2 regions of the Paenibacillus sp. 2TAB26 genome follow, and region 1 is predicted to be linked to the other one. Evidence: riboswitches for the same ligand, from Rfam matches in the RefSeq annotation. Region 1 holds a riboswitch; the other holds the start of a gene.

What was found. Region 1 has a riboswitch for cobalamin ahead of AB4Z50_RS20960 (DUF4430 domain-containing protein). Riboswitches for the same ligand answer to the same signal wherever they lie in the genome.
Region 2: another riboswitch for cobalamin. It lies ahead of metE (5-methyltetrahydropteroyltriglutamate--homocysteine S-methyltransferase); the one in region 1 lies ahead of AB4Z50_RS20960 (DUF4430 domain-containing protein).

Annotation. Positions count from the first base shown of each region.
Region 1 is NZ_JBFRGC010000018.1:106,180-113,961, reverse strand. It holds gene AB4Z50_RS20970 (ABC transporter permease) at 1-549, shown strand, start outside; gene AB4Z50_RS20965 (ABC transporter ATP-binding protein) at 546-1,211, shown strand; cobalamin riboswitch at 1,226-1,426, shown strand; gene AB4Z50_RS20960 (DUF4430 domain-containing protein) at 1,603-2,376, shown strand; gene AB4Z50_RS20955 (energy-coupling factor transporter transmembrane component T) at 2,369-3,238, shown strand; gene AB4Z50_RS20950 (ABC transporter ATP-binding protein) at 3,229-4,878, shown strand; gene AB4Z50_RS20945 (ECF transporter S component) at 4,866-5,552, shown strand; gene AB4Z50_RS20940 (HNH endonuclease) at 5,658-6,299, shown strand; gene AB4Z50_RS20935 (serine hydrolase) at 6,422-7,782, opposite strand, start outside.
Region 2 is NZ_JBFRGC010000009.1:161,077-168,858, forward strand. It holds gene metE (5-methyltetrahydropteroyltriglutamate--homocysteine S-methyltransferase) at 1-2,061, opposite strand, end outside; cobalamin riboswitch at 2,211-2,404, opposite strand; gene kduD (2-dehydro-3-deoxy-D-gluconate 5-dehydrogenase KduD) at 2,549-3,304, opposite strand; gene AB4Z50_RS12010 (DeoR/GlpR family DNA-binding transcription regulator) at 3,309-4,103, opposite strand; gene kduI (5-dehydro-4-deoxy-D-glucuronate isomerase) at 4,129-4,959, opposite strand; gene AB4Z50_RS12020 (TVP38/TMEM64 family protein) at 5,186-5,794, opposite strand; gene AB4Z50_RS12025 (winged helix-turn-helix domain-containing protein) at 5,871-6,116, opposite strand; gene AB4Z50_RS12030 (DUF2332 domain-containing protein) at 6,189-7,214, opposite strand; gene AB4Z50_RS12035 (SDR family oxidoreductase) at 7,344-7,782, opposite strand, start outside.

The DNA.
Region 1 (7,782 bases):
CTTGCAGCAACAAAGCTAATTTTAATGGGCTACTCTATCCCGGGTGCTGTTTTGTCCATTGGCGTGCTTGCTTTGTTTATTTCCCTAGACCATCAATTAAGCGGCGTCTATTCATGGTTAGGTTTTGGATCGAGCAAGCTCGTGCTCAGCATGTCGCTCGTGATGCTTGTTTTCGCCTATGTAATCCGCTTCCTTGGTGTAGGATTTAATGCGGTGGAAGCGGGATTTGATAAAATAGGCAATCGTTATTCTGAAGCTTCCAGAACGCTCGGCATCGGTATGACTGCTACCTTCTTCAAAGTTGACTTGCCTTTAATAAAAGGCTCCATATTAGCAGGCTTCCTGCTTACCTTTATGGAAATTATGAAGGAGCTGCCGCTGACGCTGCTGCTGCGCCCGTTTAATTTTGAGACGCTAGCGACAAAAGCCTATCAATATGCAAGCGATGAGCAAATTCATCAAGCTTCGGTACCGTCTTTATTCATAATCACGGTGGGAATGGCAACTGTTTTTGTTTATCATTGGTTGGGAGAGAAGAAATCCAGATGAACTTTTTTGAGCTGACTAACGTTTCTTTTAGCTATGATAATGGGAAAAAGAGTGTATTAGAAAACTTTACGATGCAAATGCAGAAGGGTGAAGTTGTTGGAGTGCTTGGTCAAAGCGGTTGCGGGAAAAGCACGCTGCTGCGGATTATTGCCGGGCTTGAGATTCCTGCCTCGGGACGTATTGCCGCTGGCGGCAGGGTTTTAGTAGATGATCAGCAGTTTATTCAGCCTGAGCAGCGCGGCATAGGCATGGTGTTTCAGGATTATGCGTTGTTTCCTCATCTGACTGTCGGTCAAAATATATTATTTGGTTTACATCGATTATCAAGAAAAGATAGATTCAAACGGCTGGATGAAATGCTGGAGCTGATACAGTTAAATGATTTCGTCAAGCGTTATCCGCATGAGCTTAGCGGCGGTCAGCAGCAGCGTGTTGCTTTTGCTCGTGCGCTTGCCCCGTCTCCCTTGATGCTGTTGATGGATGAGCCATTTAGTAGTTTGGATTCACACTTAAAGCAAAGCATTCGGGAAGAGCTGAAGCGATTGCTTCACAAAGCCCAAATTACGTGTATGTTCGTCACCCATGATCAAGAGGATGCAGCTGCTATTTGCGATCGAATCATTCAAATCCCGTATAGACAAACCCCAGCAATCCCGATATGATTGATTAAATAATCGCATAATTGAATAGAGAAGGTGCAAACAAAAGCATGCTTTTGTTTGCTTAATAGGGAAGTCCGGTTCAATGCCGGCGCGGTCCCGCCACTGTATGTGAAGAGTGATTCTCTGCAAATGCCACTGTCCGATTCAAGGATGGGAAGGTGTGAGAATCGCGTTGACGCACGAGCCAGGAAACCTGCCTTTTTTATTTTGTTTCTCATTCTTCGGGGGTAAAGAATGTGGAGGCGTAATCGTTTTGCAGGACGCATCATATATTTTAGTTATATACGGTTGCTATTCTTACATTCGACATGCAGATCCCCTAATAGAAGGGGGTCTTTTTTTTATTGTTAAGGTTTGTGTGAATGAGACAAAAAGGAGTAGAAAAGAGACGATGGCAAAGATCTACAAGAAATGGTTACCAAGCTTAATCATCCTATGGCTGTTTATTGGTTTATTAGCTGGCTGTGCCAGTCCGGCACAAAGCGTTAATTCCAATACCAATCAAGTGCAAACCAGCAACGAAGGACAAGTGGGAAAAGAAGCGGAGAAAGCCGCTGATGAGCAGCCAACGAGTACTTCAGCATCAGAAACGGCAGAGGCAACGCAGTTGCCTAGCGAAGATAAAGATCAAGATAACGCGAAGGCAACCGACAACGCTGGCGGTAAGCAAGCAACGCCTTCCCCGAAGCCGAAGCAGTCAAATGAGCCAAAACTGGATGATCCAAAAACGAAGCCTACTGCTTCTGCGAAACCAACCAAAACAGACAGTGCGGCTACTGCGAAGCCCGTCACACCTGTTGCAACGCCGAATCCTGTGCAGACGGTTACGATTTCAATTGTCGCGGACAAAGATACGGGAACGGTGCTTGCACCAACTGCCGTAGAGTTCAAGAAGGACGATACCGTTCTAGATGTATTGAAGAAAATTACGAGAAAAAACAAAATACAAATGGAATACAGAGGTGTTAAAGGCGGTGCTTATATCGAAGGCATCGATAATATTTACGAATTCGATCTGGGTGCGAAGAGCGGCTGGATGTACCGAGTAAACGGTGAGTTTCCTAACAAGGGCGCCGGGGTTTACAAGGTTAATGAAGGTGATGTTATTGAATGGTTGTACACAACTGATCTTGGCGAGGATATAGGAGCAAAATTCGATGAATAGTGCGTTCGGTTCGGTACATCCGGTTACGAGCTTCAGTTATTATGCAGGAGTCATTACATTCGGCATGCTCTTATTTCATCCTGTTTTCTTATTGACGTCACTTGCTGCGATTACGGTAATTATTGTCATTCATGGCGAAGGGAAGCGGCTGCTTAAGCTGCTTCCTTATTATGTTCTAATGGGCGGTTTAGTTGCTGTTCTTAACCCGCTGTTTTCTCATCGCGGGCGGCATATTTTATTTTATTTTATGGATCAGCCGATCACGTTGGAAGCTATTTTATATGGTGTGACGATGATGCTCTCTTTATTGTGCATTTTACTAGCCTTTGTATCGTTTCAGCAGATTGTTACGACGGAGAAATGGATGTATTTATTTTCACGAGTCGCTCCGCGAACTGCACTGCTAACCTCGATGTCGATTCGGTTCGTACCGCTTTTCTTGCGGAGACTGGATCAAATTACTACGGTTCAACGAATAAAAGGGGTTTCGATTCTCGAAGGCAGCTTGAAAAAACGGAGCAAGGATGGCATGCTGCTCGTTCGTGTGCTGTTGACCTGGTCCTTGGAGGAGGCGCTTCAGACCGCTGATTCTATGAAAGCTAGAGGGTATGGCGCAGCTAAACGAAGCTCTTATGTCATCTATCGTATGGATCGTAGAGATTGGTATGTTCTATTGTTTCTTGGAGCAATGGCACTAGTATGCATTTGGGGCTGGATGCAAGGTTTTGGTGTGCTTACTATTTACCCGCGTCTGGAAACAATGCAGTTTCATAGGGGGGAAGGCATTGCATACGCTTGCTATTGCGCCTTTCTGTTAACACCAGTCGTACTTGAAGAAATGGAGAGAAGGTCATGGAAGTAATTCAGGTTGATCAATTGACGTTCCATTATCCGGAATCAACGGTTGCAGCACTCGATAACATTACTTTAAATATCAAGCCAGGCGATTTTGTCGTCCTTTGTGGGGCATCCGGCTGCGGCAAAACGACGCTGCTTCGGCACTTGAAAAAAGAAACGCAGCCTACGGGGAAACGCTCAGGCACCATTAAGTATAATCGTGTATTGCTAGAGGAACTGCCTGCGGTCGAGGCGGCTGAACAGATCGGCATGGTGTTTCAAAACCCTGAAAATCAAATTGTGATGGATCAGGTATGGCATGAGCTGGCTTTTTCCATGGAAAATGTCGGCTATGGGCAAGCGGTTATGCGTAAACGACTAGCCGAAATGAGCCATTTCTTTGGGCTGGATGAGCTGATTAACAAATCCGTTCATGAAATATCGGGGGGACAGAAGCAGCTGATCAATCTTGCTTCAGTATTGCTGCTGCAGCCAAAGCTGCTTCTATTAGATGAGCCCACCTCTCAGCTTGATCCGGTAGCGGCGCGAGATTTTCTGCAGTTTATTTATCGGCTGAATCAGGAAATGTCGATGACGGTTATTATAAGCGAGCATCGGCTGGAGGATGTTATTCCACTTGCAGATCGAATCATTCTGCTGGAGGAAGGCAAAGTGAAATACGACGCGCCGCCGAGAGAGCTATGCCGGCTCGTTGGTGTTGATGCAGCGCAGAAAGAAATGCCATACCTGCCTTCCGTTACGAAGCTGTTTCTATCTGCCCAGAAGGCTGGCAGCCTACCAGAAGCAAATCAAATTCCGCTTACCGTGCGTGAAGGGAAGAAGTGGCTCTCCAATGTTTTCGGCGTACATACAATAGGCGCAAATCATTCAGTAATCAACGAAAGCAGCGAGCTCGAAAAAAAGGAATGGCTGCTTGCTTGTGATGAAATAACGTTTAAATACGAAAAAGCGAGTGCAGAGGTGTTGAAGAAGCTGTCGCTTAACGTGTACAAGTATGAGTTTTTGGCGGTGCTTGGCGGCAACGGGGCTGGAAAAACAACGATGCTGCAAATGATGGCCGGATTATTAAAGCCGCAGCGAGGCAAGCTGAAGCGGGATAAATCGATTAAAGTTGGTTATTTGGCGCAAAATCCACTGCTTTATTTTAGCTACGATACAGTTGAAGAGGAGCTTCAGCGAATGGCGGATTACGCCAAACTCGATGATCGGGATCGGAAAATAGCTCAGGTTGTCGATTCCCTGCAGATTTCCTCTATTTTGCCGAAGCATCCTTATGATTTGAGCGGAGGAGAGCAGCAGAGAGCGGCGTTAGCCTTAGTGCTGCTTGGTGAGCCGGATGTTCTATGCTTGGATGAGCCGACAAAGGGGCTTGATCCCATAGCCAAGCAGCGAACAGCGGAGCTGCTGCAGCAGTTATGCCATGCAGGCAAAACCATAGTCATGGTCACACATGATATTGAATTTGCTGCCGAGCATGCAACGCGCTGCGCGATGCTGTTTGATGGAGCAATATCTGCTGAGTCGGAGCCGGCGCAATTTTTTGGTACTAATTATTTTTACACAACAGCCATCAATCGAACGGTGCGTGAATGGCTGCCAGAAGCGCTGACGACAGAGGATGTGATTGCAACGTGGGCAAAATAAAGCTCTGGTTCATTGCCAGCATTGGACTGTTCATCGCAGCTATGGCCTTATCCTCTGCCATTTCCGATGATCATTATTTAATGCTAAGTATCGTGCTGCTATTTGTCACGATGATTCCTTTTTTTGCAAGGTTTGAGAGACGGAAGATCGAAGCGCGCGAGATTGTTATCCTTGCTGTGCTGGCGGCCATTGCGGCCATTAGCCGCGTACCGTTTGCGCCGCTGCCGAGCGTTCAGCCCACATCCTTCGTGATCATTATTGCTGCGATTGTGTTTGGAGCTGAATCGGGCTTCATTATCGGCGCAATAGCTGCAGTCGTATCGAATATCTTTCTAGGTCAGGGCCCGTGGACGCCATGGCAAATGTTTTGCTGGGGGATGATCGGGGCTAGCGCGGGGTGGCTGCGAAATACTTGGCTCATCAAAACAAAGACCGGCTTGCTCGTATTTGGTTTTGGATGGGGCTTCTTGTTTGGCTGGATTATGAATATTTGGTTTATCATCGGATTGCCGGACGCGCTGAGCTGGAATTTGATTTTTGTTGCCTACATTCAAAGCTTTTATTTTGATCTTGCGCATGCGCTGTCCAATGTTTTTTTCCTCGCCGTGTTTGGGAGCAGCTGGATTGCCATTTTGCAGCGCTTCAAGAGGAAATACGGTTTATTGGAATCATAGGTTATGTGCTATTTTCCCCTCGAACCTATATTAATGCTACAATAGTATAAAAACACGAGGGGACGAATTCGGCTGCGTAGCTAATCATATGCTCCGGAAAAAATGATGGATGATACAGAACCTCTTGCTACCAAACCATGCGCCATTTGCAAGGAAACGAAACCGCTCTCTGAGTTTCTGCGGCGAACGGGCAAACGAGCCGGCGCTGGTGCAAGGCGCGGTGCATGCCGAGCTTGCAGGCAGGCGAAAGCGGCTTTAGCTCCATTGCCTGATGTTCAACTTAATGATTATAAAGCAATACGAAGAAAAGCTCATCCCAGCAAACCATTCCCGGTTCCACCGATGACATCCATAACGCTGCAGAATGATCCGGCAGCACTAAAACCTACGCGTCAAGGTACGATTTGGATGAGAGGCAAGACGGATAAAGGACGGCGATGGTATCAAGAAATTGAGCCAGAGCTTGCGATAACGCTGGTAAAGGAGCATGCTGCGGTTATCGTCAATCGCTATACGATACGCCGATTGTTCAGCAATAAGGAATTCCGGCGCTACATCTTGGAGCGTGACCATCACATTTGTTATTTTTGCGGGGAGCAGGGTGATACGATCGATCATATGCTGCCGCGCGCTAAGGGCGGGCATACAACGCCGGTTAATTGTGTCTGTGCTTGCAATGCTTGCAACCAATCGAAGGCGGATCAAGACTTGCAAACGTTTATGAACGGTGATGAGCTTATTCCTTAGAAGCATTAATGAATGATTGAGTGATCCGTATGTTGTACTGCTTTCGTTACAACTAACGTTTATACAAAAAAAGACTGCATAGTCCGCCTTGATGAAGGGCGACTACGCAGTCTTTTTTTGTATTAGATGCCTGCACTTGACGCAAATAATTTAGCGAAACGGTTTAAAATCACAGCAGCTTCCTTATTGAGCAGCGGATCTCTCGAACGGAAATCAGTACCTTTATCTGTCGTTTTTATTTCTGGTCCATATAAGCGAGCTCCAACAATGAATTGAACCGCTTCTTCGGCCCAAGCTGAAGTCTTGCCGCTCAGTTTCGCTGGAATGGGAGGGAAACCAAGAAAACGTGATAATCGATAGATAATGACAGCAGCTTCTTCCCTTGTGATCGTTCGGTCTGGTTCAAACCTCTGGGCTGAAGTACCACTTAATACGTGAATCTCTAGCAGTGTTTGAATTTCTGATTCATATGGATGAGCCTTTAGATCCGTGAATTTAGAGGATTGGTGTGATTTGGTAATACCAGCTAGTCGTACAATCTGAGCTGCGAATTGTGCACGAGTCGTGTTTCCTTCTGGTTCGAAAAGGGTAGACGTTTGATTTAAAACCCCGCCCAAATCACGTAAAGTATAAATGTCATCGGCATACGGATGATTGCGCGGTACATCAGAATAGTTAGGTGATGGGGTTATACGTTCACACCAAGCATCAATAAGTAAATAATAAAAGTATGAGATATTGCCAGCTTCATCTCTTTTAAATGCGCCAAGTTTTCCATCTTCATCTTGGAACAGCAGCTCGCCAACGGGTTTTAGTTTCCTGGTGCTATTGGGTCCGGCAACGGATAAATAACCATCTTCCGCCTTTACTTTGTAATAAACGAGCGGGGCGCGCAAATACTGGTAGCTGCCTTCAAAGCGTGCTAATTGTGCCTTGGTTAGTGCAATGGCTGGCCGCTCTTTCTCAGTTTTAGGGTAATAATGATCCATAAACGCGGCGAACAGCTGCTCACGTATATCGCTGGCATCGCTGTTCGTTACAACAAATCCGCCTACCTTTTGTTCAGGCAGCAGCCACATCCACGAATGATAGCCCTCCAAATCTCCGCCCTTTCCAATGACAGTCTCGCCATTGAAATGTTCTTGGAAAAACATCTCAAAACCTAAAGCCATGTTCGGAATTTCTGAATGAATGCCAACCTGTACCCGCTGCATCTCCTTAACTGTATTTTCCTGTAAAATACGATTTTCGCCAAGCTTGCCGCCATTTAATTGAGCGAGCATAAATTTGCTCATATCCGTGCCTGTTGCGAACATGCCCCCGTCTGGCGCTATTGTAGGCGTGAGCTGGTATTGCGGCCAAGGCTCCTTTAATTGGTTATAGCCGGTAGCAAGGTTTTCCAGCACTTTATCCGTCATCCGGAAATCACTGTTTGTCATTTGCAGCGGATGGAATATTTGTTCATCAATGACTTGTTCGAATG
Region 2 (7,782 bases), on a different contig from region 1:
CTCCTCAAAGCTATGAATCAGCTCGCCATGGCTGCGCGAGGTTTCAATGGAGATGACATCTGCATCCAGCGCAAGGATGGAATCGATAATATCATGGAACTCACAATAACACATATGTGTATGAATTTGTGTGGTGTCACGCACAGCTGAAGTCGATAGACGGAAGGCATGCACGCCCCATTTTAAATAGGCATCCCAATCACTGCGTTTAAGCGGCAAGCCTTCTCGCAAAGCTGGCTCATCAACCTGGATCATCTCTATACCTGCGCTCTCAAGCGCCTTTACTTCCTCTGAGAGTGCAAGCGCAATTTGGTATGCGACCTGCTCGCGTGTGATATCGTTGCGGACAAATGACCAGTTCAATATCGTAATCGGACCCGTCAGCATCCCTTTTACCGGATGGCTTGTCAGCGACTGCGCATACACGCTTTCGGTTACTGTCATTGGCTCAGTAAATACAACATCGCCATAAATGACAGGCGGCTTTACGCAGCGGGAACCATACGATTGAACCCAGCCGCCTTTTGTAAATGCGAACCCATCCAGCTTCTCTCCGAAAAATTCGACCATATCCGTCCGCTCAAATTCACCGTGAACGAGGACGTCAATGTTAAGCTCTTCTTGGATTTCAATCCAATTTTTAATTTTATCGTTGATAAAGGAAGCGTAGTCCTGCGAGCTGAGCTCGTTTTTTCTCCATTTTTGCCTTGCTTGGCGTACATCCAGCGTTTGCGGGAAGCTGCCGATTGTTGTTGTTGGAAGGAACGGCAAATTCCACTTTTGCTGCTGCAGCTTTTGTCTCTCCACAAATGGCTTCTGCCTCGTTGAAGGATGCGCCGCAACCGCTGCTGCATCAGCAGCTTGACGATTGCGGGCAGGAGAAATGGATAAATGATGAATCCGCTCGCCGTTAAGCTTAAGCTCAAGCTTGCGAAGTTCTGAGATGTCCGCCTCATTTACTGTCGCTGTTTCACTTAGCCACACGATTTCATCCAGCTTTTCTTCCGCGAATGCAAGCGCCTCACGCAGCTCTACTGGCAGATTGGTTTCGTTTTTTGCCGTTACCGGCACATGCAGCAGGCTGCATGACGATTGAATGATCGTGCGCTCAGCTGGAATGTATGCGGAAAGCTTTTGCAGCAATTCGAGCTTTTGCTTATAGTCTGAGCGCCAAATGTTGCGTCCGTCTACAAGTCCGATACCAGCGAGCTTATCCTTCGGATAACCAAATTGCTCAAGCGACTTCAAGTTTTGCTCCAAACCATGAACGAAATCCAAACCGATCGCTTGTACCGGCAGAGCAACTACAGCTTCATAATGCTCAACCGCTTCAAAATACGTTTGAAGCATTATGTTAAGCGCTGGTGCTGCTTGGTTCAGCCTTGCATAAATCGATTCAACCCATTGCATCTCTTCCTCAGAAATAGAGGTAACAAGAATTGGCTCATCGATTTGCACCCATTGTACGCCTTCTTGCTCAAGCTCCTTAAGCAGCTGAGCATAAAGCGGTATAAACTGCTCAATGAGCTGCGGAAGCTGCTTGGCATCGTAGCCCTTCGACAGCTTGAGGAAGGTGTATAGACCGATAATGACAGGTTTACCTTCAATGCCAAGCTTTTCTTTGGCTTCGCGGTATGCAATCAGCGGACGGTTTTCCGTCAGTATCGGTGCAGCACCCGCAAGTTCTGGCACGATATAGTGATAGTTGGTATTAAACCATTTGGTCATCTCGCAGGCTTGTGCTTCCTGTGTCCCTCTCGCCATAGCGTAGTAGGTCTGAATGGGAACAGGACCTCCTTCGTAGGAAAAACGCTCTGGCACAAGGCCAAACATCGCTGCAGTATCCAGCATTTGATCATACAACGTAAAATCATTAACAGGGATTAAAGAAATTCCTTTATCCTTTTGCAGCTTCAGGTTGTTAAGACGAATACTTTCAAGGGTTTGAAGGAATACCGTTTCGTCCAAATCACCTTTCCAAAAAGCTTCAAGCGCTTTTTTCCATTCCCTATTTTCGCCGATACGCGGATATCCAAGTACACTGTTTTGCAGTTTGCTCACGTTCATATTTCCTCCTAATAAGTGTAATTATTATGAAATAAAAGCACAAAAAAGAGCGTCGTTACCTTAAAGAAGCAAAGGTAAAGACGCCCGGCGTTTTAATAAACAGCGGTTCTGTCTTAACACCTCCCTATCTCCCGTAGGTAAAATCAGTGTCGTTCAAATAGGCAGGTCTCCTGGCTCCAGAATCATCATCGTAAGCTTGCCTTCCCAACCTTTTAAGGTCAGTGGCGTTAGCGCTTAGACTCCTCTGTTACAGTGGCGGGACCGCGTCGGTTTTGCACCGGACTTCCCTTTTAAGCTCAAGCTATACAGCAAGAGCACCTATTTCCACTTATTTCAGTTGTTGATCTCTTTTTTTAGGATCACGAATAACTATACACGCAAAATAATAACCATACAATGGAAATCATTATAATATCAAAAAAAAGACTCTCCTCTAAGCAGCCTGCGCTGCAAAAGGAAAGCCTATTGGTTTTTTATATAATTACCTAACCAGCCAACCGCCATCAACAGCCAAAATATGGCCGTTCATATAATCAGAAGCTGAAGAGGCTAGGAACACCGCTGGTCCAATCAAATCCTGCGATGTACCCCAGCGTCCCGCTGGTATGCGCTGCAAAATTTGAGCACTGCGAACAGGATCCTCGCGAAGCGCTTCGGTGTTGTCTGTACTCATGTAGCCTGGGGCTATCGCATTTACCTGCAAGCCTTTAGCTGCCCATTCGCTGGCAAGCGCTTTGGTAAGACCGGCAACGGCATGTTTGCTGGACGTATAACCTGGAACATTAATTCCGCCTTGGAAGGTTAACATCGACGCAATGTTAATAATTTTCCCTGAGCCCTGTTCAATCATATGTTTCCCAGCCAGCTGGGAAAGGAGAAATACAGAATTCAAGTTAACATCGAGTACATCCTGCCAGTCCTCGTAGCTATGCTCTGCAGCTGGCGTGCGGCGAATGATACCCGCGTTGTTGACCAAAATATCGATGCGTCCCAGTTCTTCAACTGTACGATCAACAATTCCAGCAAGCTTCGTTCGGTCAGCAATATCAGTCTGAATTGTAATCGCTTTGCGTCCAAGCTCTCTTATCGCTGCTGCCGTTTTGTCAGCAGGCGTTTGGTTCGTGACAAGCGCGATATCCGCACCCGCTCGTGCTAATCCAAGCGCAATCGCTTCTCCAAGCCCGCGCCCTGCACCTGTGACGACAGCTGTTTTACCCGTCAAATCAAACAAACTCATCGGCTCAGCTCCTACCTTTAGTACGCTTCCCATTTTCCGAAAGCGCTGCTTTCATCATTTTTATATTTTGTGACTCATACCTCGCCGCAACGTCCGCATCTATACCTTCGTCTGTGATGATATAGTCAATTTCATGCAAACCGGCAAACGTTATTAGTGCACCCTTATCGAATTTGTTATGATCGGCAAGGCAGTAGACGACCTTGGCATTTTCCATATACAGTTTCTTCAGCTTCGTCAATTCTTCTGTGAATATGGTAAGCCCATATTCCATATGAATGCCGGTTGTGGAAAGAAACAGCTTGTGTACATTCAGTCGTTTAATCCATTCCTGCGATTCTGCGCCGATAAGCAAATTGTTATGCCGGTAGCCCCCGGGAATAACAAGCCTTACTTGGTCCTTCGCAGTCAACTCCCGAATGATAAGCAGATCGTTCGTAAGTACCGTAACCGGGATATTGGGCAGACGCTTTGCCATTTCGAGCGTAGTACTGCCAGCATCAAGCGCAATAATATCATTAGGCTCGATGCAGGAAAGAGCAAGCTCCGCAATCGCCGCCTTCTCCCGCTGATGCTTGCTGTTTGGGAATTGCAGCGGATAAAGGCTGTCTTCGCCTCTATGCTGGGGCACAGCTCCGCCATGAGTCCGTTTCAGCAATCCCTTCTCTTCTAGCTTCTCTAAATCTTCACGAACCGTTTTCTCCGTGACTTGAAACAGCTCGCTTAGCTCGGAAACTTTAACCGCGCCAAGCTGCTCCAATTTATCTATAATCTTACGATGCCGTTCGGCAGCAAGCATAGTGCACCCCCTGTAGCGAATGTTTCTATTTTAGCTCGCTTGCAGGTACGGCGTCCATATCTGTAAATGTGTAGTTCTCTCCAGCCATCGACCAGCAGAATGTATAATTGCTTGTGCCCACTCCTGAGTGGATCGACCATGGCGGTGAAAGAATCGCTTGGTCATTGGCAACAACAAGATGTCTCGTCTGCGAAGGCTCGCCCATCATATGGAATACGCGAGCATCATCATTCATGTCGAAGTACAAGTATGCTTCCATGCGGCGGTCATGGACATGAGAAGGCATCGTATTCCAGACGCTTCCCGTTTTCAAGCTCGTTACACCAAGCATAAGCTGGCAGCTTTGGATGCCGTCTGCGTGGATATATTTATAAAGAATACGTTCATTGGAAGTCTCCTGCGAACCAAGATGAGTCGGATTCGCTTCCTCCATCGTCATCTTGCGTGTTGCAATTTCAGCATGCGCAAGCGCGGAACAGAAATAAAGCTTCGCAGGGTTTGCTTTATCTACACTTGACAGCAGCACCTGACGTTTGCCCTTGCCAACATAAAGCACGTCGAGCTTATTCAGCTCGTATACTTCCCCATCAACGGAAATCGAAGCAGGTCCGCCAATATTCAAGAAGCCAACCTCGCGGCGCTCCAAGAAATATTCGGTTTTTAGCGTTGCAGCATCCTCCAGCTCAAGCGTCTCGTTCACAGGCAATGCTCCGCCTACAACCATTCTGTCATAATGCGTATATGTCATTTTTAATTGATCTTGCTCAAACAAGCTTTCGATCAAAAACTCGCTGCGCAGACGTTCCGTATCATATTGCTTCACATCAGTAGGATTAGTAGTATGGCGTACTTCCATTGGATAAAAGCCTCCTAAAAGTTATTTGCGTTTGACTCGCCTCGCAAGCTACGCTAATGTTTGTTATTGTTCGTTTTTATAATAACACACATTTACGAACATAAAAAGAACATTTTAAACATTTTGGATTACAAGGAACATTTTATTTTCGAGAAGATTGTACAACAAAAAAACGACCTTCGCGCGCATCATTTGCGAAGAGGCCGTTTGTTGTTTTTGAGGAAATCTACTGAAGCTTCCACTTTCGATAAACATAAAGAGATACCGCCATAAACATGCCGTATACTAAGACGGTAACAAATACGTTTCTTGGATCCGTCATAAGCGTATCACCGATCGTGGCGAACAACAGCATCGCTGGAATTTTGCCAATCGATGAGGCGATCGCATAAACGGTAAAGGAAACACGGCTTAACGCCGAGTACATATTAACTGCAATGGATGGAATGAACGGAATGAGCCGAGCAAACATAATCGTCAGAAAAGCATTCTGCTCAAACATCACCGTTAGTTTTCCGATGCTTGGATAACGGTAGAGAAATTTCTTCCCCCACTCTTGATAGCCATAGCGGATAAACAGAAACATCACAATGGATGCTGCCGCTGAGCCCGTCCAAGTCACTGCCGCGCCTAACACTGGGCCAAGAGCAGCACCAATGAGCCCGCCGATTACGGGATACGGGATGACAGGAAATAGTGCGACGAGCGTTGCCATAATGACGACGAGCGGCACATTATCCGCTTGCTGAAACCACGTCAAAATCACATCGCCATAACGATAAATAAGAAAAGCAATACTGCCATACAAAGCAGCTAAACCTGTTTTTTTGAGCATTGTTGTACCCCTGAATAGTAGATATCTCCAGCTTATCATTATTGAAGATAAATACGAGCAATGCATTGTGTCAAATTTAAGTTTTGGAATGACAACGAAGTGTTCGGGATATTTTCAACTTGCGCCGCAGCCGGTAAATGTGATCATCTACTGTACGATCTACCGGCGCCTCCATTGGCCAGACGTTGTCTAGCAGTTGTTCGCGCGACAGCGTTTGCCCTGCATGGCTGTGCATGAAATGCAGCAGCGCATATTCCTTCGGAAGCAGTACAATCTTTTGTGCTTTCCATGCAACGGTGTAAGCACCCGCATCCCATTCCATAAATCTCTCGACCTCTATCCCTGCGCGCTGAAATTATGCTCTTTCGTTAAATCCACAATGAACGAGGTAGGATCAAAGCATCCACCGAAACCAACGGCCATGACCATCTGTTTCCGCTAACGTTTTCGATTGCACCTTGCCCTCCAAATAATAATCAAGATGAAGATTTGGGTCCCACATATTATTGTAGAGGTGAAATATATCTCTTTGTTGCCCTATTCTCCTAATGCTGTCTGTTAATTCAACTTTGTCGTCATGAGTCATTTGGTTGGCTACATGGGTGTGAAACACACCAATAACACAATCCTCCGTTATTTTAGCAACCATTTCAGCAAGTCGTTTCACGCCATTCCCCTGAAACAACTCCATCTGCTGCCCTTTTAATAAAGAAGCTGCTTTGTCAAAATTCACAATCCGCTCATTATGCTCAGGCCAAATCAACGACTTTAACCAAAGATAATCGTCTTCCTCTTCCAGATTATTAACGTGCAAATCTATTCCTATCCTTGCAATCACTGGCGGACTTTGTTTTAGGAGATGCAAGGCAATGTCTCCACGAACTTCCGAGTGCAGTACCAGTTCAGCATCTATATTTCCATAGGTTTCACTATTGTTGTATTGATAACTATACTTATCCCAAAAAAGCTGTAGCCCCGCACTTGTGCCGATTTCAATGATTGCTAATGGTTTGTTCGTTTTTTGATACATATAACAAAAAGCAGGATACAAGTAAGCACAGCGTCTAACCTCATTCGTTTGTACAAGCTTGCTTTGGAGCAGTTGAACAATTTCGTTTTTATGCTGAAGGCAAAAGTGTTTAAAAAAAGGGAATGCCTCCGCCGCATCTCTCGGATCGTTAACTATGCTGCCGTAAAACTTTTGCAGTTCGTGGCTGCTCTCTTTGTCCAGCAAGTACTGAACCGCAGCAAAAAAAAGATTGGGAACTGGCTGGCCTTCTCTGCAATAAGAAGCCATCTGAAGCATTTCATCATCATCTGCAATGGCTAATGATAGCTGTTCATACAAACGGCTTGAGCCTTTGCATTCCCTCGTCGCGAACACCATAAATTGCTCAGTCAAAATAGGTTTGTTCAACAATGCCATCCCTCCATTTTCCCACTTAACGGCATTGTATCATGGCTATCGATAAATTATATTTCAATGATTTTATAAACTATATAGATTTCTTTTATCACGTGTACGTAGGATGATAAAGGACAAAATCAGCTATTTACCTAAAAAACCGCCTTCAGATTTTATAACTTGCCCGGTTATCCACTGTGATTCGTCACTCGCCAAGAAGCTGATTGCTTTAGCTGCATCCTCCGGCAAACCGATGCGTCCCATAGGGAACATTGGCAAAAAGCCAGCCTTCATCTGCTCATCCATCCAGCCAGAATCGGTGGGACCTGGATCAAATCCATTTACTGTAATTTGAAGCGGAGCCAACCCTACAGATAGCGGCTCGATAAGCCCAATCAATGCGCCTTTTGTTGCTATGTAAGCCAAATTATTCGGATCAGGCCCTTTTGAAACCATAAAAATAATTCTGCCCGATGTCCCTTTTATTTGGTTTTTCTCAAATCTGCTCGCAAACTCTGTGCTTAACAATATCGGCCCGCGGTTATTCACAGCATAATGTTGGTCCAATATATTTATATCCAAG